Regions from separate parts of the Mesorhizobium sp. M0998 genome, predicted to be linked through region 2. Evidence: predicted binding sites of a transcription regulator. Region 2 holds the regulator's gene; each other region holds the start of a gene.
The links. Region 2 encodes LexA, which represses DNA repair genes until DNA is damaged. Its sites were predicted from a motif close to TGTTCNNNNTGTGTTCNG; they were not measured.
Positions count from the first base shown of each region.

Region 1 (7,713 bases), on a different contig from region 2:
TGCGTCGTCGAACCGCTCGGCCGGGGGAAAGACCCCGACCTTCACGCTTCTCCTCGCATCTTCTTGCCGTTTCAGGCGCCATTTCGACCATATCGATAGATCATGGCCCTAATCCGATGATAGAGCTCATCCGCACCAACGACGCCGTCATCATTTCGTTTGTCGAATCGCTCATGCGCGATGCCGGCATCGGCTGTTTCGTCGCCGACCAGAACATGAGCGTCCTCGACGGCTCGATCGGCATCCTGCCCCGCCGTGTCATGGTGGACGCCGACAAGGCCGATGCGGCGCGGCGCATCCTGACGGATGCCGGCATCGCTAACGAGATCCGCCAAAAATAATGTCCGCGTCGCCCGCTGCCCTTGTCCCGGACATGCCGGCTCATACGGTCGATGCCTTTCATCGCGGTCGCTTCTGGCTGGTGCAGCCGAGAAAGGCGGGCCACCGCGCCGGCATGGATGCGATGATGCTGGCGGCTGCCGTGCCGTCCTCCTTCGCCGGGCGGCTTGCCGATTTTGGCGCGGGCGCTGGTGCGGCCGGCCTGGCGGTCCTGTCGCGCTGCCCCGGGGCCGCGGCCGTGCTCGTCGAGCGTTCCCCGGAAATGGCGGCCTTCGCCACCACCACGCTTGCCCACCCCGGCAATGCGCATCTCAGCGACCGCGCCTCGGTGCTCGTCGCCGATGTCGCGCTGTCGGGCCGGGCGCGAACGGCCGCCGGACTTGAGGACAACAGCTTCGATTTCGTCATCATGAACCCGCCGTTCAATGCCGCCGAGGATCGCGCGACGCCCGATCCGCTGAGAAAGGCCGCGCATGTCTCGGAGGACGGGCTGTTCGACAGCTGGATCCGCAGCGCGGCCGCGGTGGTCAGGCCGGGCGGCGGGCTGGCCGTCATCGCCCGGCCGGAACAGCTCGGCGCCATCCTCGATGCCATCGCCGGCCGCTTCGGCGATGCCGAGATGCTGGCCGTCCATCCTCGCCCCGAAGCGGCGGCGATCCGCATCGTCGTCCGGGCAGCACTCGGCGCACGCGGCAAACTGTCGATCCAACCACCGCTGATGCTGCATGCCTATTCAGGCAATGGCCCTTCGGAGCGGGCAGAGCTGATCAATAACGGGCTGGCGTCGCTTTTCGGAGACTGATCCATTCTGATTGCCGGGGTGACGGCATTGCCGTTGGCCGGCGAATTCCTACATGCGTCAAGCAAATCGACCGGAGACCGCCCCCTCGTGAAACGCCTTTTCAACCGCCTGCTGCCGAAATCCTGGCGCTCCGCCGTCGTCACCATTCCGGTCATCCGGCTGCACGGCACGATCATGCCCGGCGGCGGCCAGTTCCGGCCGAGCCTGTCGCTCGCTTCCACCGCCGGCCTTCTCGAAAAGCTGTTTTCCTTCGACGCGCCGGCGGTCGCCATCTCGATCAATTCGCCAGGCGGCTCGCCGGTGCAGTCGCGGCTGATCTTCAGGCGCATCCGCGACCTGGCGAGCGAGAAGAACAAGAAGGTCCTGGTTTTCGTCGAGGACGTGGCGGCATCGGGCGGCTACATGATCGCGGTCGCCGGCGACGAGATCTTTGCCGACCCGTCCTCCATCGTCGGCTCGATCGGCGTGGTGTCGGCCTCGTTCGGCTTTCCGGAGCTGTTGAAGAAGATCGGCATCGAGCGCCGCGTCCACACCGCCGGCCAGAACAAGGCGGTGCTCGACCCGTTCAAGCCGGAAAAGAAGGAGGACGTCGAGCGCCTGAAGGCGCTGCAGCTCGAGGTCCACGAGACCTTCATCGACCTCGTCAAGGACAGGCGCGGCAGCAAGCTCAAGGACGATCCCGACCTGTTCACCGGCCTGTTCTGGACGGCCAAGAAGGGGCTTGAACTCGGACTGGTCGATGCGCTCGGCGACATGCGCAGCGTGCTGAAGAGCCGTTTCGGGCCGAAAACCCAGCTCAAGCTGATCACCGCGCCGCGCGGCCTGTTCGGCCGCTTCGGCCTGTTCGGCTCGAGCTTTTCGGCGCCCGATATCGCCGCCGCCGCGGCAAGCGGCGTCATCGATGCGGCGGAAGAGCGCGCGCTGTGGGCGCGCTTCGGGCTTTGAAAAGCCGGTGAAAGCGTCTAGCATAAATCATCAACCGACCCGACCGGCGGCCTTGCCGGCCTTGCGAGGGAGGAGTTTGACATGCCGCAGATCATTTTCTTCGCCGTCGTCGGCATTGCCGCCTATTTCGGCTACCGCTCCTTCGTCAGGGAAGCCGAGCGTGTGACCGCCAAGGTGCGGCGTACCGAAAAGCAGGCCGCCAACGGTACAATGGGAACATTGGTCAAGGACCCGAAGACCGGCGAATACCGTCTGGCCAAGGATTGACCGTCGTCCCCCTCGCGGCCGAGCCAGTGAACGCCGAGGCCGGCATCCGGGTTTCGCATGCGCACGCCAAGATAAATCTCGCGCTGCACGTCACCGGCCAGCGCGCCGACGGCTATCACACGATCGAAAGCCTGGCTGTGTTCACGCGCTTCGGCGACCGCATCGAAACGGAACTTGCCGACAGCGATGGGTTTTCCATGTCCGGCAAATACGCCTCCGCGGTGCCTGTCGACGACAATAATCTGGTGGTGAGAGGCCGCGATGCACTGCGGCGCGAGGCCGGTCCCCAGCACGCACCGGCTGTCGCCATCAGGCTCGAAAAGAACCTGCCGGTCGCGTCCGGTGTCGGCGGCGGGTCGAGCGATGCGGCGGCTGTGCTGCGCGCCCTGGTCCAGACCTGGAGCCTCGACATCGGCGATGCCGAACTGGCGCGGATCGGCCTGTCGCTCGGCGCCGACGTGCCGATGTGCCTCGCAGCCAAGCCGCTGATAGCCCGCGGCATCGGCGACGAGCTGACGCTCGTGCCGGGTTTCCCGGCGCTGGGTCTGGTGCTCGTCAATCCCGGCACTGCCGTCTCGACGGCCGACGTGTTCGAAGCGCTTGGCCGCCGCGACAATGCGGGACTGCCGCCGCTGCCGCGCAACCTCGACTTCCACAGCATCCGCAACTGGCTGGAGATCACCCGCAATGATCTCGAGCCTGCGGCGCGCGCAATCCAGCCCGCGATCGGCAAGGCGCTTTCCGTGCTCAACAAGGCCGGAGCCGGTTTTGCCAGGATGTCCGGCTCCGGCGCCACCTGCTTCGGGCTGTTCGAGACCGGCAATGTGGCCAAGCGCGCGGCCGTCGATATTCGCAGCCGCCATCCCGACTGGTTTGTCGCGGCGACGCGAAGCGTGACATCGGAGGTTGATGCCCATGGCCAGGATTGACGAGAGCCGCCCCTTCGTTCCCGTGCACATCGCAGTACTGACCGTTTCCGATACGCGCAGCCTCGCCGACGACAAATCCGGGCAGACGCTGGCCGACCGCATTGCCGAGGCCGGCCATGTCCTGGCCGCCCGCGACATCGTCACCGACGACCGCGACAAGATCCGCGACAAGGTCCTGGGCTGGTCAAGGGACGAAGCGATTGATGTCGTCATCACCACCGGCGGCACCGGCTTCACCGGCCGCGACGTGACGCCGGAAGCGCTGGAGCCGATCTTCGAAAAGCGCATGGACGGCTTTTCCGAAGTGTTCCACCGCATCTCCTACGACAAGATCGGCACTTCGACGATCCAGAGCCGGGCAACCGGCGGCGTCGTCAACGCCACCTTCGTTTTCGTGCTGCCGGGCTCGCCCGGCGCCTGCAAGGACGCCTGGGACGGCATCTTGAAGCCGCAGCTCGACTATCGGCACATGCCCTGCAACTTCGTCGAGATCATGCCGCGGCTGGACGAGCATTTGCGGCGCGGCTGAGACGAACCGAAGTATCAGCCAAGCGACCTCGGTTTAGCGAATGACCGGCTCGCCGTGAAAACGCCGGCGCGACGGCGGCGACACGCCGAAGCCAACCTCCATCATCAGCCGCGGCGTGAGCGTCGGCACGGTGCCCATATGGAAGCCGAACGGATCCTCGACAAAGCCGAGGCCGGCCGGCCCGGTCAGCGTGACCGGGCTCTGCTCGCCGTAGACGCCCAGCACCTCTTCCGCCGAATGGCCGACCAGCAGCGTCAGCTGATGCTTCAGGATGCGGCGGTTATGGGAGCCGCGGACATAGACATGCGGCCCAGTGTCGGCGTCGACCGGCACCAGGTAGAAAAAGAACTTCAGCATGCGCCAGTCGTCGAGGTCGAAATGGTATTTGCCGAGCGAGGCCATGTTCTTGTCGGCGTCCGAGACGCCACCGGTCGGAAAGCTCCACCAGACGCGGGTGGTGATCAGCTTGGCCTGGCTGCCGAGATAGTGCGCTGCGATATCGAGAAGCAGCGGATCGCGCTGCACGGCGACCGCAGCGTTGCAGTCGAGGACCCGTTCGAAATAGTGACCGCTGAGCAGCGGGCGGCCGAAATGCTTTTCGGCATCGGCGTGTTTTTCGGGCAGGAATTCCAGCCGACGGTCGAAATTGCCGAAGCATGGCGTGCGCTCGGCGAAGCGGACAATCTCCTCATGGATGGCGGCCGGCAGCATCAGGCCCGAATAGAGCCCCTCCGTCCGCAGCGCGCCGACGACGGCATCGCGATCGACGCCGGCGAACATCGTTTCACCGACATTGCGCGCCGGCGGAACGGGCTTTGCACCGCGCCAGTGCAGGCGCCGCGCCGGCATGGTGCGGGCCAGCATGAACATCGGCAGCCATGCCGGATTCTCGCGAAGGTCGGAAAGATAGGTCGGGATGCGGGCGGCGATGCGGCGCAGCGTGCCGCCGTTTCGTGCGATCGCCTCGAGGCTTGCAGCGCCGGACTTGTCAGGGCTTGAAAGGGTCATCGGGGTCCTCAAAATGTCGAGGGAACAGCATCGACGTTAGTCGTCGCCGCTCCGGCACACCCCAAACCCTATTCGCCCATATCGCCGGGAATGGTAACCCCCGGCCAGATTTTGTGCAATGCACAATAAACGACGACCCGCCAGAAAATGTGCTTGGGCGGAGTTCCCATAACCGGGACGGTAAGCCGTCACTTCCGCGGCGCGACCCAGATCTCGGCGTGGAGCCTCCTGGTCGCCAGGCCGCGGGCGATCGCTTCGGCGCTGCGGGCGTTCTTCGACAGCGCCGCGGCCTGACGCTTGCTGATCACCAAGCCTTCGGCGAGAGCGCGATTTCCGGCAAAGACGCGCGACAGGAACGGCGTGCGGCTGCCGCGTGCCCGCGAGAACCGCGCCGCCATGGTTTGCCTGGCGGTATGGGCGGCGACCTCGTCGATCCAGCCCTCTCCCAGCCGCGCGCCCGGTTCCAGCAAGAGCAGCCAGTCGCCCTTGGCCTGCCTGATGCCGGCGGCGATGCCGCCGCTGACATAGTGGCAGCCGGCATGTTCGGCGACGCGGTGCGTCTGATCGGTCGAGCCGGTGTCGCAGACGAGAACGTCGCGCACCACGCCTTCGACCGCGCCGCCGATCAGCGAGGCGAGCGTGCGGGCAAGGCCCTCCTCGTCATTCAGGGTTTCGATCAGGACGCTGAGCATGTTTAGCCGAATAGCGGAAAGCGGTGGGCAGCGCCAGTTTTTGCGGCGCACCGCGAGAAAGTTCTTGCTTTGTTCTCATCGATACGATAGGAATACATTCATGAGCAGAGCGATTCGACAGCGGGCGGACAGTCCCTGGGAAAGGGCCAAGATGGAACAGATCGTGCGTGCCGATATTGCAGCCTTCGGCGCTGGCAGGGCCGAAATGGCGAATGCGATGATCGAGCAGAGCGGCATGCGTGTCCGTCCGGACCGCAATCGCGGCAGGTCGGCGGGCATCAATCCGTCCGGCCGTTTCGAGCCGGTCAGCCGGCATGTGTTCGACGATGGATGGAATTCGCTGGAGGAGCTGCCGCCGTTCAAGACCGAGGTACAGGTCGAGAAGCCGCGCACCATCATCACGCGCAACGAATCGCCCGACATCTCCTTCGACCGCTCGATCAATCCCTATCGCGGCTGCGAACATGGCTGCGTCTATTGTTTCGCGCGGCCGACGCACAGCTTCATGGGCCTGTCGCCGGGGCTGGATTTCGAATCGAAGCTGTTTGCCAAGCCGGATGCGGCGCGGCTGCTCGACAAGGAATTGTCCAGGGATAATTACCAGCCGCGCACCATCGCCATCGGCACCAATACCGATCCTTATCAGCCGATCGAGAAGCAATACCGGATCATGCGCGAGATCCTCGAAGTGCTGGAGGCGCGCGGCCATCCGGTCGGCATCGTCACCAAGTCGGCGCTGGTGACACGCGATATCGACATTCTGTCACGCATGGCCGAACGCGGGCTGGCCAAGGTGGCATTGTCGGTGACGACATTGGACAGGATGCTGGCCAGAACGATGGAGCCGCGAGCGTCGACGCCGACCAAGCGGCTGGAGGCGATCAGGCAGCTTTCGGATGCCGGCATTCCGGCCTCGGTGATGGTCGCGCCGATCATCCCCGGACTGACCGACCCGGAGATGGAGCGCATCCTCGATTCGGCGCAGGCAGCGGGCGCGCGCGAGGCCGGCTATGTGCTGCTGCGCCTGCCGCTGGAGGTCGCGCCGATCTTCAAGGACTGGCTGCTGCGCCACTATCCCGACCGCTATCGCCACGTCATGTCGCTGATCCGTTCGATGCGCGACGGCAAGGACTACGATTCGGAATGGGGCAAGCGCATGAAAGGCTCCGGTCCCTATGCCTGGCAGATCGGCCGGCGTTTCGAGATAGCTGCCAAACGGCTCGGCCTCAACGCCGAGCGGCGCTCGCTCAGGACCGACCAGTTCGTCCCCGCCGCCAAGGCTACCGAGCAGCTGATGCTGCTGTGACAAAGCGTCTCGCGCCAGCCGCTTGAAGCGGCCGCAGCAGGCGAAAAATCCCGTCCGGCCTGTCCTGTCCCCGGGCTTGCAGACGGTAGCCCCCTCCTGGTCCGGTGCCCCGCCCGACCCGGAGGGGACTTGCGGAGAATCGGAGCCGATGCGAACCTCGCCGCACCATGGCTCGCCCGCGTTCCGATTCTCCGCTTCTCTTCGAAATCGTCGAGAAACCCGACTTCTCGTTCGAGACGAGGGCGATGGCCGAAGGCCTTTGGCCGGTGGCGGGGATGGACGAGGCCGGCCGCGGCCCGCTCGCCGGGCCGGTGGTGGCGGCAGCGGTGGTGCTCGATCCCGCCAACATCCCCGACGGCCTCGACGATTCCAAGCGGCTGACGCATTTGCAGCGTGAGGCGCTGTTCCTGAAAATCCTCGGCTCCGCGCTCGCCGTATCGATGGCCTCGGTCAGCGCCGAAGGCATCGATGCCTCCAACATCCTCAAGGCCAGCCTGGAGGCGATGCGCCGTGCCGTGGCCGGCCTGTCAATCCGGCCGAAGCTGGCACTGGCCGACGGCCGCGACGTGCCGCCCGGCCTGCCCTGCGAGGGCAAAGCACTGATCAAGGGCGACCAGCGCTCGCAGTCGATCGCCGCAGCCTCGATCGTCGCCAAGGTGATGCGCGACCGCATGATGTGCGGCTGCGGCAGCCATCATGCGCGTTACGGCTTCGAACTGCATATGGGCTACGCCACTGTCCGCCATCGCACGGCGATCGATCTGCACGGGCCAGTGGCACGGCTGCACCGCGCCTCCTTCGCACCGTTCCGGTTCGGCGGCACCGAGGTGCTGGAGGAAGAGGGTTTTTCGGGTTTGGATTGACATTTGCGAAGGCGGCTAGGCGCGGATCTCCCC
Region 1 is NZ_JAMYND010000003.1:281,062-288,774, forward strand. It holds gene NKH59_RS04765 (putative signal transducing protein) at 117-341, shown strand; gene NKH59_RS04770 (tRNA1(Val) (adenine(37)-N6)-methyltransferase) at 341-1,141, shown strand; gene NKH59_RS04775 (S49 family peptidase) at 1,229-2,086, shown strand; gene NKH59_RS04780 (membrane protein) at 2,168-2,353, shown strand; gene NKH59_RS04785 (4-(cytidine 5'-diphospho)-2-C-methyl-D-erythritol kinase) at 2,380-3,282, shown strand; gene moaB (molybdenum cofactor biosynthesis protein B) at 3,269-3,811, shown strand; gene NKH59_RS04795 (phytanoyl-CoA dioxygenase family protein) at 3,845-4,819, opposite strand; gene NKH59_RS04800 (glycosyltransferase) at 5,008-5,511, opposite strand; gene NKH59_RS04805 (PA0069 family radical SAM protein) at 5,663-6,817, shown strand; gene rnhB (ribonuclease HII) at 6,985-7,680, shown strand.
Region 1: the regulator LexA is predicted to act here: its motif matches at 5,571-5,588, upstream of NKH59_RS04805 (PA0069 family radical SAM protein).

Region 2 (7,713 bases):
CGCATCTTTACCGGCGCGCCGCTTCCCGAAGGCGCCGACACTATCGTCATCCAGGAGAACGTCCGCGATCTCGGTGGCGGCAGCGTCGAAGTGACGGAACGGACGGTGCAGGGGCGCAACATCCGCCGCCTCGGGCTCGATTTCGCCAAGGGCGATGTCCTGCTGCCCAAAGGCCGCCTGCTCGACCCGGCGGCCTTGTCGCTGGCGGCATCGGCCAATCACCCCGAGGTGCGCGTGGTCAAACGGCCGCTGGTCGCCATCATCGCCACCGGCGACGAATTGCTGCCGCCGGGCAGCGATCTTGGCCCCGACCAGATCATCTCCTCCAATGCCTATGGTGTCGCCGCTGCCGCACAGTCGGTCGGTGCGCGCGCGCTCGACCTTGGCATCGCGCCGGACCGCAGGGAGGCGATCGCTGCGCTGGTTGAAAAGGCCGTGAAGGCTGGCGCGAACGTCATCGTCACGCTGGGCGGTGCCTCGGTCGGTGACCACGACTTCGTCCATGACGTGCTGACCGGGCAAGGCATGACGCTCGATTTCTGGAAGATCGCCATGCGGCCGGGCAAGCCACTGATGTTCGGGCGGCTGGGAGACATTCGCTGCATCGGCCTGCCCGGCAATCCGGTGGCAAGCCTGGTCTGCACTCAGCTCTTCCTGAAGCCGCTGCTGGCGCGGCTCGGCGGCCGCGCCTTTCAGCAGGATATACGTCGGGCACGGCTCGGTGCCGCCATGCCGGCCAACGATCTCAGGCAAGATTATGTGCGGGCTGTTGTCATAGATGACGCCGGTACGCTCGTGGCGACGCCGTTCGGCATCCAGGACTCCTCGATGCTGAAAATGCTGGCCGATGCCAACGGGCTGATCGTTCGCGCGCCGTTCGCGCCTGCCGCGGCGACGGGCTCCCCCTGCGACGTGCTGATGCTACGCTGAACCTGCCTCACTCCGAAATCAAGGTCCGGGTCAGCGGATGGTCTGGATCGGCCAAACCGTCGATGATGTTGAAATGATGCCGGTCAGGCTCGACCACCGAGCTGGTCGCGGTACCCAGGCCGATCCAGATGTTGGCCAGCAACGCGCTCTGACGCAGGAATTCAGCGCGCTCGCCGCCGCCGGCCCAGCAGGTCAGGCGGGCCTTGTCCATCGGGCGTAGCAGCACCGGGCTTTCGGCCTGCGCCTCGGCCTCATCGATCGCCAGCGTCTCGTTCATGCCGGTGCGCATGATCGGGCGCAAATCGTGCACCCCCGAGATCGACACTACATGACGAACGCGCCGGACGACTTCGGGCGCCAGCGGCGTCGTCGCCGTAACCATCCGGCTAACAAGATGGCCGCCGGCCGAGTGCCCGGTCAGCATCAGCGGCCCTGCAACGATCGCCGCCGCCTTGCCGATCGCCGCGCCGACTTCCTTGACGATGCCGCCAATGCGTATCTGCGGACAGAGCGTGTAGGACGGCATCGCCACCGCATAGCCGCGATCAACAGGGCCAGCGGCAAGATGCGACCAGAAATTCTTGTCGAATTCCATCCAGTAGCCGCCATGGACGAACACCACGAGTCCCTTGGGCTTGATGGGAGGCAGGAAAAGATCGAGCCGGTTGCGTGGGTTGTCGCCATAGGCCATGTCCAGCCGCGCCCTGCCCTCGGTCGAAAGCACGTCGCGGAAAATCCGCGCGGGCTCGATCCAGGCCGCCGGCCAGCGATCGCTGCCGGCTATGTTGGCGCCGTTGGCATAGGCGTTGTCCCAATCTGCAATGTGACGTTCGAACACCCTGCGCCCTCCCTGGCATATGGCCTTGCAACGTAGCCGTGAGCATCGCGCGGCGCGTCGCTCGCCAGCCTCACGATTCCAGCTCTCGCATCAATCTCACGTGACAGCTGCTTTGATGGCGAAGCGCGCATCCTTCCACGCACCGGTGTGCAGGATGTCCTCAAGCACTTTGACGGCCTGCCAGACATCGGCATAGCCGACATAGAGCGGGGTGAAGCCGAAGCGCATGGTCGATGGCGCGCGAAAATCGCCGATCACGCCACGTTCGATCAGCGCGCGCATGACCTGGTAGCCATGCTCATGCATGAATGAAATCTGGCTGCCGCGTTTTTCCCCATCGCGCGTGCTTTCGAGCGTGAGCCCGTAAGTGCCGCACTTTGCCTCGACAAGCTCGATGAACAGATCCGCCAGCGCGATGCTCTTCTTGCGCACCGCCGTCATATCGACATCGTTCCAGATGTCGAGCGCGCCCTTCAGCGTGCGCATCGACAGGACCGGCTGCGTGCCGCACAGAAACCGGCGGATGCCGGTGCCGGCCGCATAGCCTGGCTCGAAGGCGAAGGGCCGTGCATGGCCCCACCAGCCGGTGAGCGGCTGCTGGATGTCGGAAAGATGCCGCTCAGCCGCATAGATGAAGGCAGGCGCGCCGGGGCCGCCATTCAGATATTTGTAGGTGCAGCCAACGGCAAAATCGGCGTTTGCCTTGTCGAGCTCGACTGGCATCGCGCCGGCGGTGTGGCAGAGATCCCAGACGATCATCGCCCCGGCTTCCTGAGCCCTGCGCGTCAGCGCCGGCATGTCGCGCAGTTCGCCCGACCTATAGTTGACGTGGTTGACCAGCACCACGGCGGTGCGTTCGTCGATCAGCTCTTCGATGGTCGGCGCGTCGACTCCCGAGAGGCGCAGCAGCGTATCTTTTCGCGTCGAAACCACACCTCGGCCATGTAGAGGTCCGTCGGAAAACTATCGCCCTCGGCGACGATGACCTGCCGCTCCGGTCGCATGGCCATGGCGGCGTGCAGCAGCTTGTAGATGTTGACCGATGTCGTGTCGCAGACCACCGTCTGGCCGGCCGCGGCACCGATCAGGCGCCCGAGCTGGTCGCCAAGTTCAAGCGGCATGTTGAACCAGCCGGCCGTGTTCCATGCGCGGATGAGATCATGCGACCATTCTTCGGTCGCGGCCTTGTGCAGTTCATCGAAAGCGGCACGTGAAGCAGCTCCTAGCGAATTGCCGTCGAGATAGATCACTCCTTGCGGCAACACAAAGCGGTCGCGCATCGCGCGCAGCGGATCCGCGGCATCCATCGCCTTTATGGCCACGAGATCGGGAATTCCTGTCATGATTTGTCTGCTCCCCCAAGATCCAACGCAACGCCGGACACGCATCGACTGTTCTTCCATTACCTGGTTGCGCGCAGCAAGGCTCCACCGGCGAGAAGCAGCCTGACCAGACGGTGGAAACCGGGACTTAACCCGAGGTTGGCGTTTTGAGTTCGTTTCGTTCACGGTGCATTGACCAAACCGCACAGTCGATAAGGGTTCAATTCCGTGCCTTTTGCCGACCGACGGCCGATGCCAGTGCCGCCATCTAGGAGGCCAGAAGGGCGCAAACGAAAGCAGAATCAAGGCGATGAGGCTTGCGGCGGTGAAAATGCGGTACGCCGGTAGGGGACGTCGTTTGTTTCCCGAGCCTTAACGCATTCATTAAACTTTAAACAGTTGCGGAACACAACTGGAACAGATAGTGTTTGTTCTGGGTTTGTTTTTCTGATTCTGTTGGGGGTCGCTATGCTGACACGCAAACAACACGAACTGCTTATGTTCATCCACGAAAGGTTGAAGGAAAGCGGTATCCCGCCTTCATTCGACGAGATGAAGGAAGCGCTCGACCTGGCTTCCAAATCCGGAATCCACCGGCTGATTACGGCGCTGGAGGAGCGCGGCTTCATTCGCCGTTTGCCCAACCGGGCCCGTGCGCTGGAAGTGCTACGCCTGCCTGACTCGATCGCCCCCGGCCTCAATGCGGCACGCAAGTTCTCGCCGAGTGTCATCCAGGGCAGTCTTGGGCAAGGCGCCCCTCGGCAAGGCAAGCCGACATCGTCGCGCGTGCCCGCAGCCGGAAATGACGACGATGTCGTCGCCGCCGTTTCGATCCCGGTGATGGGCCGCATCGCTGCCGGTGTGCCGATCGACGCCATCCAGCACCAGACGCATTCGATTTCGGTGCCGCCGGATATGATCATGGGCGGCGAGCATTATGCGCTCGAGGTCAAAGGCGATTCGATGATCGAGGCCGGCATTTTCGACGGCGACACGGTGATCATCCGCAATGCCGATACGGCGAGCCCCGGTGAGATCGTGGTGGCACTGGTCGACGAGGAGGAAGCGACGCTGAAGCGGTTCCGCCGCAAGGGCGCCTCGATCGCCCTGGAAGCCGCCAATCCGGCCTACGAGACGCGCATCTTCGGACCAGACAGGGTCAAGGTGCAGGGCAAGCTCGTCGGACTGATCCGCCGCTACTGAGCTCCGCCCTTGGCGCCGGCTTTGGGGTTGTCGGCCCGGCGGTATGGCGGCAGGCCCCGTGCCGCGCGTGAAAATTTCCGCTGCACGTGCCAGGGCCGGTATGATTTTTCGACGGCGAAGCGGATCTCGGCGCGTGTTGCCGCTTGTGGATCGAAATAGACGGCGGCACTTCCCGCGCGCGCCAGTTGCCGTTTGGTGACGACGAGGACCAGCCGGTCGTAGTAGCAGGGGTTATGGGCGGTGGCGTCGTCGATGACGATCAAGCTGGCAAAGGCGCAGGCTGGCCGCGCAGTATCGCGGTCCTTGGCTTGCGCGATGATCGCGCCGGATGGATGCCTGGCAAGGCAGAGGCCGTCCGTGCAAATGAACGGCATGCCCGGCGGTAGGTCGGCCGGATCGGCAATGTCGAATTGCGGGTCGTTCTTTCCAGGTGTTTCCGGCGCGACGATAGCCTCTGATGTGAGCGCGCGTTTCCAGTTGTCGATGGTGAACTCATTCGGGCGTGCCCGGTTGACCGCGAGTTCACCGCTGCCGATCGACAGCACGACCAGCCGTGCGTCCTCCGAGACCAATACGTCGGGTATGCGTGTCTGCGTTGTCGTCAGCAAGCCGGCGAGCGCAAAAGGAAGTGCCGCCAGCCGCAACCACGTCGTCGCCATGCTGGCAATGACGAGGGCGATCGTCACCAGAAGGACGGATCTCAGCGAAATCAGCCCGACCGCATCGATCGGCGAGCGCTCCGAGATCCACCCGGACAGGGCGATCATCGCCGTCAGCCCCTTGCCCATGACATAGAGGAAAGGGCCATCCGCACCGAACGGCATCGCCAGCGCGCTGAGAACGGCGAAGGGCATGACGACCAGTGAGACGATGGGCATGATGGCCAGATTGGCGAACAGGCTGAGCGGCGCCACGCGCTGGAAATGCCATATGGCGAAAAGCGCCGTGGCGCTCCCTGCAATGGTCGAGGTCATCGCCAGACCGCACATGCCCAGCAGGACCTTTCGCGTGGCAAGGCGTAGCGGCGACTTCCGCGGCGGCGGCGTGGTGGCCCTCCCGGCGCGGTAATCGGACCAGCCTGCATAGGCGCCGACAAGGGCCGCCGTCGCGGCGAAGGACATCTGGAAACTCGGACCGACCACCTCGTGCGGCGACACCAGGATGACCGCGATGGCCGAGATCGCCAGGTTGCGCATGGTGAGCGCGGCCCGGTCGAACAGCACGGCGATAAGCATCACCGCCAGCATGATGAAGCTGCGTTCGGCCGCCACGACAATGCCGGAAAAGACGAGGTAGGCCGCAATCGAAAAAAGCGCGGCGGCCGCGGCATATTTCTTGACCGGCCGTCGCGATGAGAAATCGGGAAACAGCGCGAAGGCACCCCGCAGCAGCGCCATGATGGTGCCGGCGACCAACGCCATATGCAGCCCCGAGATGGAGATGATGTGGTAGATGCCGGTGCGCCGCATCGCTTCGTTGATCTCCTCGGGAATGCCGGCGCGCACGCCGACGATCAGAGCAGCAGCAATCTCGCCCTCGGCACCGCCGATGCGGCTGCGGATATGGTCGGCGATGGATTCACGCGCGTCTTCGATCGCGGAAGAAAGCTGCGCGGCAAGCGGCATGCTGTCCGACGACACGATTTTCGGATTGCCGAGAAAAAAGCCGCTGCCGCCGATACCGGCGAAATAGCTGTCGAAGGAGAAATCATAGCTGTCGGGCCGCACCGGGCCGGTCGGCGGCAGCAGCCGCACATAGCCGGTGATCTCGGAACCGGCGGTCAGCTCAGCCGGTATCTTCATCGCCGAAACGCGGACCCGTTCCGGCATGTAGCGCAGTGTCGGCCTGGCGGTTGAGATCACATCGATTGTCAGCCTGATGCGGCCGCTCGCCATGGGCTCGTACGATACGACGCGACCCGTCAGCCGCGTCGAGATTTCGGAGCCGAGCATATGCGTTCCGACACGCCATGTTTCGAACTTGGCGGCAAGTACGCCAAGCGCGCAGAGCAGCGCCACCATGAAGCACAGGCGCGTCCTGGGCCATGACCGCGAGACGACGGCACAAAGGGTCGCGAGGAGCGCGATTGCGATCGGCTGTGGAAAGGCCGGCTCCACCGACAGCCCGAAATAAACGACCACCCCGCATGCGAGGAACACCGGCACCAGCAGGAAGGCGATGCCGCGGTCGAGTTCCAGACCGGCCGCTGTGGTTACGCTGTTGCGGATACGGGACGGTGACGGGAGGCGGAAACGCCTGCGCAGGCGTACGATAGGCTCGCCCGCGGGCACGAGAACCGTTGCTGGGTCGCTGGCCGGCAGCGACGGAGCATCGAAGCGCGGAGCAGGTAGCAATGCCGGTGCCGGCAGGACAGGCGGGGGAGCGGCAAACAGCAAGCGTTCGCTGACGTCGCTGCCAACGTCCTCGCCCTCGCCCGCACCACGGCCTCGCACAGCCATCGGGTCTGCCCCTTGCGCCCTCGACCTCCTATGCTACATGAACGCGCAACGCGCGAAAGTCCGCAAACCCACTTCCTTCGCCCGCCTGAGAGTTCCATGCCCGATAAGGTCGTCACCCGTTTTGCCCCCTCGCCCACCGGCTATCTGCACATTGGCGGCGCGCGCACGGCGCTGTTCAACTGGCTGTACGCCAAGCACACGGGCGGCACGATGCTGCTGCGTATAGAGGATACCGACCGTGAGCGGTCGACGGATGCGGCGACGGCAGCCATTCTCGACGGGCTTTCCTGGCTCGGACTCACCTGGGACGGCGCGCCTGTCTCGCAGTTCGAGCGCGCGCCGCGCCATCGCGAGGTGGCCGAGGAGCTGGTGCGCGTGGGCAAGGCCTATTACTGCTACGCGACGCCGGCGGAGCTGGAGGCGATGCGCGAGGCAGCGCGAGCCAAGGGGCTTCCGCCCCGCTATGATGGGCGCTGGCGCGACCGCGACCCGTCGGAGGCGCCGCCCGGCGCCAAGGGGGCGATCCGCATCAAGGCGCCGACAGACGGCGAGACGGTGGTGCATGACCGCGTCCAGGGCGACGTGCGCTTTCCCAACAAGGATCTCGACGATTTCATTATTCTGCGCTCGGACGGCAATCCCACCTACATGCATGCCGTCGTCGTCGACGATCACGACATGGGCATCACCCACATCATCCGCGGCGACGATCATTTGACCAACGCCGCACGCCAGACCGTAATCTATCACGCCATGGGCTGGGAGGTGCCGTCGATGTCGCATATCCCGTTGATCCACGGTGCCGACGGCGCCAAGCTGTCGAAGCGGCACGGTGCGCTTGGCGTCGAAGCCTATCGCGCCATGGGCTACCTGCCGGAGGCGCTGCTCAACTATCTGGCGAGGCTTGGCTGGAGCCACGGCGACGATGAGATCATGTCGATCGCCGACATGATTACATGGT
Region 2 is NZ_JAMYND010000031.1:20,118-27,830, forward strand. It holds gene NKH59_RS24795 (molybdopterin molybdotransferase MoeA) at 1-930, shown strand, start outside; gene NKH59_RS24800 (hormone-sensitive lipase) at 938-1,768, opposite strand; partial or broken gene kynU (kynureninase) at 1,865-3,111, opposite strand; gene lexA (transcriptional repressor LexA) at 3,559-4,293, shown strand; gene NKH59_RS24815 (ComEC/Rec2 family competence protein) at 4,287-6,752, opposite strand; gene gltX (glutamate--tRNA ligase) at 6,849-7,713, shown strand, end outside.

Region 3 (7,713 bases), on a different contig from region 2:
GGCCGCCAGGGCCACGCCGCCTATCCGCAGCTAGCCGACAACCCGGTGCGCGGCCTGGTGACGCTGGTCGACGCCTTGCTTCACCCCGTCTTCGACAACGGAACAAGGGATTTCCAGCCGACCAATCTTGAGGTCACCTCCATCGACGTTGGCAACCCTGCCACCAACGTCATCCCGGCGAAGGCGGCGGCTACCTTCAATATTCGCTTCAACGACATATGGACCGCCGAGACGATCCAGGCCGAGATCCACAACCGCCTCGACCGGGCGGCGAAACGCAAGAAATACCGCGCCGGCAAGAAGACGCCGGTCGACTACGAGATCGTCTGGCGCGACGGACCGAGCCACGTTTTCCTGACACGCGACGACAGGTTGATCGAGACGCTTGGCGGCTCGATCAAGGCGGTGACCGGCAGGAAGCCGGCGCTCTCCACCTCCGGCGGCACCTCCGATGCCCGCTTCATCAAGGATTATTGTCCGGTGGTCGAATTCGGACTGGTCGGCAAGACCATGCACATGGTCGACGAACGCGTGGCGATTGCCGACCTCGAGACGCTGACGCAGATTTATCTGCGCTTCGTTGAAGACTGGTTTGCGCAGGACATATCCTAGTGATGCTTTCAGCGGATGAAACCTACGCTTCGCTTGCCGGTGCCTGGCGGCTGATGCTCGGCAAGGCCGACGGATTTCGCCTGCTCGACCTTTCGGCGGACGGTTTCTGGAACTCCTTTTTTGCCATCGTCGTCGCGGCGCCGGCACTGATCGTCGGCTGGGTCGGTATTGCCAACGAGATCGGCGATCCCAACGCATTCGTCGGCCGTTTCAGCATGTTGATCCGCCTGGCCACCGTCGATATCGGCGCCTGGGTGCTGCCGCTCATAGGCCTCGCCCTGGTGGCGCCGCGGGTCGGCGTCGGCGGCCGTTTCGTCCATTATGTCGTGGCCAGCAATTGGGCCTCGGCGATCATCGCCTGGATGATGCTGCCATCGGCGTTGATCCGGCTTTTCCTGACGTCGGCCAGCGAAGTCTCCGGACTCGTGTCGCTGCTGTTATTCGCGCTGTCGATGGTATTGACCTGGCGGATGACCAACGTTGCGATCGGCAGGGGTGCGGCCACCGGCAGCGCCGTTTTTGCCGGCATGTTCGTGGCGTCGCTGATCGTCCTGTTCGGCCTGCAGGCGCTGCTCGGGATCAGCGTTCCGGATCAGCCAGGCGTCGGATAATCGACGCCGACGAGAAACAGCCCGTCGGGCGGCGCCACCTGACCGCAGGCCGCACGGTCGCGCGCCTCAAGCGCCGCCTTGAGGTCGGCAACAGTCCAGCCGCCTTCGCCGACACGTTTGAGCGAGCCGACCATCGAGCGCACCTGGTTGTGCAGGAATGACCGCGCCGAAGCGCGGACCTCAATGAAATCGCCCGCCCGGCTGACATCCAGCCGGTCGAGCGTGCGGACGGGGCTGGTGGCTTGGCACTGGGTCGAGCGGAAGGTGGTGAAATCATGCCGGCCAAGCAGCACCTTTGCCGCTTCGTGCATGGCACCGGCATCGAGCTGCTTCGGTACCCACCAGATCTTGCCCTTGTCGAGCGCCGCCGGCGCGCGGCGATTGACGATGCGGTAGAGGTAATGGCGGCTGATCGCCGAGAAACGCGCATCGAAGCCATCCGGCACGACGGCGGCCTTCAGGATGGCGATGCGCACCTTGGCCGCCTGCAGATGCGCGTTGACGGCGTCGCGCACCTTGTCGCCGGGCCATGCCTTGATCAGATCGACATGCGCCACCTGAGCGGTCGCATGGACGCCGGCATCGGTGCGGCCGGCGGCGCGCAGCGAAACCTGCTCACCGCAGAAGTTCTCGATCGCCCGCTCGATCGCCTGCTGCACCGAAGGCTGGTTGGCCTGGCGCTGCCAGCCGGCGAAGAGACTGCCGTCATATTCGATGTCGAGGCGAAAACGCGGCATTCCCGGATCGAGGCGAAATCAGGCGGCGAGGGCTGAGCCGAAGGCCGAGGCGTAGACCAGCCTGCCGGTCTCGGGCGCCTCGCCCCAGGCAAGCGCCTGCAAAGCCTCGCTTTGGTAGTCGCTCTCGAATTTCGCTGCACGGGCGCGGCTGTAGCCGAAACGGCCATAGTAAGCGGGATCGCCGAGCACCACGGCGAGCGTCTCGCCAGCAGCCTTCAGGCGGATATGCGCCTCGCGGACCAGCGCACCGCCGATGCCGGTGCCGTGGAACGACGGCTCGACCGCCAAAGGAGCCAAAGCCACCGCCGGGAAGCTCTTGCCGCCATTCCGCACGAAAAGCCGTGAAAACAGGATATGGCCGACCACTTGCCCGTCTTCGTCCGCCACCAGTTCGACGACGGCATCACCGCCGGTGACCAGCGCGTCGACCAGTCCGGCCTCGGTCTGCTGGCCGAATGCGTGTTCTTCGACAAGGCGGATCGCCTCGCGGTCCCGCGGCGTCGCCGCGCGTATGGACATCATGCTCATGACAATTTCATTCCTTTTTCGAGCCTGGCCCCGCGCAGAAACTCCTGCGCGGCAATGGGCCTTGCGCCCGCACGTTGAACTTCGACCGGCCTGATCGCGCCTGACCCGCAGGCGACCGTCAGCCGGTCATCGAGAATTCCTCCCGGTTCGCCGGCGCCTTGCGAGAGCGTCGAGCGAAGCAGTTTCAGCCGTTCCACGCGGCCGCCGATTTCGGCCTCGCACCATGCACCGGGAAAGGGCGACAGGCCGCGAATCTGGTTGTGCACGTCGCCGGCAGGTCGCAGCCAGTCTATGCGAGTCTCCGATTTATCGATTTTCTTGGCGTAGGTCACCCCCACCTCCGCCTGTGTGGTAAATGTCAGCGTATTCCGCTCCAGCCGTTCGAGCGCTTGCACTATCAGCGAAGCACCCAAGACCATCAGCCGATCGTGCAGATCGCCGGCCGTCATGTCGGGTCCAATGGCGCATTTTTCAACCATTGCCACCGGGCCGGTGTCGAGGCCTTCCTCCATCCGCATCACCATCATGCCCGTTTCGGTATCGCCGGCCATGATGGCGCGCTGGATAGGGGCAGCGCCGCGCCAGCGCGGCAGCAGCGATGCATGGCCGTTGAGGCAACCGAGCCGCGGCGCCTCGAGAATGGGTTTGGGCAGAAGCAGCCCGTAGGCGACCACCACGGCGACGTCGGCACGCAACGCGCGGAACGCCTCCTGCTCCGCCTCGCCCTTCAGCGACACCGGCGACCGCACCTCGATGCCAAGCCGCTCGGCCTCGCGCTGCACCGGCGACGGCGTCAGTTCGAGCCCGCGCCGGCCGCCGGCGCGCGGCGGCTGCGTGTAGACGGCTGCCAACTCGTGCCCGGCCCCGGCAATCGCCCGCAGCGTCGGCACGGAGAATTCGGGCGTACCCATGAAGATGACACGCAGGGGCATTCGTCGACGCCTACCCCACCATCTTGCCCGGCGCCTTGTCCCTGGCGAGCTTCTTGAATTTCTTGACCACCATGTCGCGCTTCAGCTTGGAGATGTAATCGATGAACAGCACGCCGTTGAGGTGGTCGATTTCATGCTGCAGGCAGGTCGCCATCAGCCCCTCGGCCTCGATCTCCTGCAGCTTGCCATCGCGATCGAGATATTTCACCCGCACCGCGGCGGGGCGCTCGACTTCCGCATAGTAATCGGGGATCGACAGGCAGCCTTCCTCATAGACCGAACGCTGGTCGGAGCTTTCAAGGATTTCGGGATTGATGAAGACGTGCGGCGCCGGCGTCTCGTCCTCCTTGGCGAGGTCGATCACCAGCATGCGCAAGGGTTCGCCGACCTGGATCGCTGCGAGGCCGATGCCGGGCGCGTCATACATGGTGTCCAGCATGTCGCCGGCCAGTTTGCGCAAATCGCCATCGACACGCTCGACCGGTTTTGAAACCTGGCGCAGGACGGGATCGGGGAGGATGATAAGCGGCTTGATCGACATGGCGTCTCACCTAAGACCTCGCAGGAAAAGCGTCAACCGGGGCGCCTTCGGGTCGTTCACGTTTTGATCTGTGCTGGCAGACCGAATCATCTATGCTGTCGACATGAACGATCTGGCCACCATCCTGTCCGAACCTGTCGCCCGCCTAGGCGCCACCACGATCACGCTCGGCCATGCCCTGGGTTTCGGCGCAATGCTGTTCCTTGGACTGTTCGTGGCGCTCGTCGTTGCGCTCTGGCGATCGGCCAAGGCGCGTGCAGTGGCGGCCGCCGAAGCCGCCGACCACGCCCGCGACGCCGAGGTGCGGATGGCCGGCATCTTGGCAAGCCAGGCGGAAATGCAGGGCCGCATGGGCGCCATCGCCGAAGTGTTCGGGGCGCGCCAGGCGGAACTGACACAGTCGATCGGCCAGCGTCTCGATGCCATGACCGGCCGCCTGGGCCAGACCATGACCGAGCAGACGAGATCGACGCATGAGAGCCTCGCCAAGCTGCAGGAACGGCTGGCGGTCATCGATATCGCGCAAGGCAACATCCAGTCGCTGGCCGGCCAGGTCGTGCAATTGCAGGCGATCCTTTCCAACAAGCAGACGCGCGGCGCCTTCGGCCAGTCGCGTATGGAAGCTATCGTCGCCGACGGATTGCCGCACGGCGCCTATGAATTCCAGGCGACCTTGTCGAATGGCAGCCGGCCCGACTGCCTGGTGAAGATGCCGAACGGCGCACCGTCGCTTGCCATCGATGCAAAGTTTCCGCTCGAGGCCTGGAATGCCATCCGGGCCGCCGAAGGCGCCGAACTGCAGAAGACCGCCGCACAGGCTTTCCGCCGCGACATCGAGGTGCATGTCCGCGATATTTCCGAAAAATACCTGATCCAGGGCGAGACGCAGGACACCGCCTTCATGTTCGTGCCTTCGGAATCGGTGTTCGCCGAAATCCACGAGAATTTCGAGGCCGTTGTCCAGAAGGCGCATCGCTCACGGATCGTCATCGTCTCGCCATCGCTTTTGATGCTGTCGATCCAGGTCATCCAGGCGATCCTCAAGGATGCCCGCATGCGCGAGCAGGCACACCTGATCCAGGGCGAGGTTATCCGGCTGATGGAAGACGTCTCCCGGCTAGACGAGCGGGTGCGCAAATTGCAGACGCATTTCGGCCAATCGGCCAAGGACATCGAGGACATCCTGGTCTCGACATCGAAGGTGACCAGGCGCGGACAGAAGATCGAGGCGCTGGAGTTTGGCGTGCAGCCGGCGGAGGACACCCCCGGTTCGAATGGCAGCGGAGCAAAAGCGGAAAGCAGCCCGCGCGTCGCCGATTCGAAAACCGGGCAGTTGAGGCTAAGGGTCGTCGAAGGCGACGATTGAGAGCTGCGCCGGAACCGGAGGCTTCGCCCCGGTCTGGCGCTACTGCTCCTCGATGATGGTTGTGCCTTCGAATTCCGGCAGCCAATGCAGCGCCGAGCGGTGCCAGATCTGCTTTCTCGGCACCAGTTGCTCGCGCTGCCGTGCCGTGCCGACCCTGATACCGTAAACCTTCGGTCCCTCACCCGCCGAAGTGGCGTAGAGATGCGAGCCGCACTCACCGCAAAATGCCTGGGCGCGCTTGGCGCCGCTCGAACCGGTCTTGATGTAGATCTTCGGCGTGCCCTTGGTGATCCTGTAATTGTCCTCGGACGCCGGCACGGTGACGCGAAAGGCCGTTCCGGTTAGCTTCTGACAATCGATGCAGTGACAAATGGTGGTCTTTTCCGGATCGATCTCGGCCTCGTAAGTAATGGCGCCGCAATGACACCCGCCGTCGATTTTCATCTTCGTTCCTCCTGGAGCTTTTGCCCGCAATCATAACCGGGACTGCCCGATGGCGCAGCCATTTTCCTCAGGCTGGTTCCCCTCCGGACGCCGCCAAGGCCTTGCTCCGGCGTTCCCAGGTGCCGGTGGTCTGCGGTTTGACGAAGAGCCGCGTCACCTCCGGCATCTCCGCCTTCAGCCGCGTCTCCAGGCGCTCGACACAGGTCTCTATCTCCGGCGCCGACAAATGATCCTCGAACTCGATGCTCAAAGCGGCGACGATCTCCTGCGGACCCATATGCAGCGTCAGCGCGCCATTCGCCCGCTGCACCGCCGGGTCCTGCTGGACGATGGCCAGCACCTCTGTTTGCACCTCGGGCGAAGCCGGCTCGCCGAGCAGCAGGCTCTTGCTTTCGCGCGCCAGGAAGATCGCGGTCCCGCCCAGGATCAGCGCGATGCCGATCGACGCGGCGCCGTCGAGCTTCGGCATGTCCAGCAGTTCCGCCGCCGATATCCCGGCGAAGGCGACAACGAGGCCGAGAAGTGCCGCGCTGTCCTCGAAGAGTACGGTGTAGACACTCGGATCCTTGCTGAGCTGCACCGCCTCGAGCCAGCCGTGGCTGCCTTTTTGGTGGCGGAACTCCTTCAGCGCCACCAGCCAAGAGGTGCCTTCGAAGAGAAAGGAAAGGCCAAGGACAGCGTAGTTCACCTTGGCGTTGGCAATCGGCTCCGGCGCCATGATGTGCGTCACGCCTTCGTAGAACGATATGCCGGCGCCCAGTGCAAAGACGAGGAGCGCAACGATGAAGCTCCAGAAGTACAGCTCGCGGCCATGGCCGAGCGGATGCGTGCGGTCGGCCGGCCGGGCGGCACGGTGCATGCCGTAAAGCAGCAGGCTGCCATTGCCGGTATCGACGAGCGAGTGGACGCCTTCCGAGAGCATAGCCGAGCTGCCCGTGAACAAGGCGGCGGCAAATTTGGTCAGTGCGATCGCAAGATTTCCGGCGAGCGCCGCATAGATCACTTTTTTCGACCCGCCATGCGCCGCCATGGTGTGCTGCCCTGGTTGATGCCTCGAGATTGGCGGAGCGTCCGCCCACGCTCCACAGCTCTCACAACGCCTGAAGCGCCCAGTTGTTCACAAGGTCAGTTGTTCAAAAGGGCGGCGCGGGGCTATTCGACGACCTCGTCCGTCCAGACCTTGAAGCCAGCCAGCGCGCCCGGCCCGAAAATGTGGGTCAGCGGCACATCGGCGGCATCGCGTCCGGAGGCAATCAGGATGCGGCCGATGCGCGGCGCGTTGTTGCGCGGGTCGAACGCGTGCCAGCGGCCGCCGAGATAGACTTCCATCCAGGCGGCGAAATCCATGTCCGACCACGGCTTTGGCAGGCCGATATCACTGATATAGCCGGTGCAGTAGCGGGTCGGAATGTTCAGGGCGCGGCAGAAGGCAACAGCGAGGTGAGCAAAGTCCCGGCATACACCACTCTGCTCGCGATAGGCCTCGGCGGCGGTGCGCGTCGGCCGCGCATTGAAATAGTTGAAGACGATGTGGTTATGGACGAAGTCGCAGACCGCCTGGACGCGCGGAATGCCGAGCGGGGTGCTGCCGAACAGCCGCCACGCTTCATTCGACAGCACGTCGCTCTCGCAATAGCGGCTGGGCAGCAGGAACAGCAGCGTCTCCGACGGCAGATCGCGGACCTCGTGCTGCCACGCCGTCAGCTCGCGCGTCTCGAAGGAGCCGGGGGCGCGGATCACCGCGTCCGTGCCGAACGCAAAGCGCCCGGCCGGCGCAACGAAACGGTTGCACCAATTGCCGAAACTGTCGCGGTAGCTCTCGATCGGCACCGGCGGGTTCGACGTCAGGAAATCCGGCCGCTCAAGATCGGATGCGCGCGAATAATGGACATTTAGCATCGCGATCAGCGGTGTTTCCTGCGGGAAGTCGAAGCTCATCTGG
Region 3 is NZ_JAMYND010000013.1:46,272-53,984, reverse strand. It holds gene dapE (succinyl-diaminopimelate desuccinylase) at 1-612, shown strand, start outside; gene NKH59_RS14685 (transporter) at 615-1,223, shown strand; gene truA (tRNA pseudouridine(38-40) synthase TruA) at 1,205-1,960, opposite strand; gene NKH59_RS14675 (GNAT family N-acetyltransferase) at 1,979-2,488, opposite strand; gene fmt (methionyl-tRNA formyltransferase) at 2,485-3,414, opposite strand; gene def (peptide deformylase) at 3,431-3,961, opposite strand; gene NKH59_RS14660 (DNA recombination protein RmuC) at 4,065-5,327, shown strand; gene NKH59_RS14655 (GFA family protein) at 5,367-5,771, opposite strand; gene NKH59_RS14650 (cation diffusion facilitator family transporter) at 5,839-6,801, opposite strand; gene NKH59_RS14645 (transglutaminase-like domain-containing protein) at 6,924-7,713, opposite strand, start outside.
Region 3: the regulator LexA is predicted to act here: its motif matches at 4,015-4,032, upstream of NKH59_RS14660 (DNA recombination protein RmuC).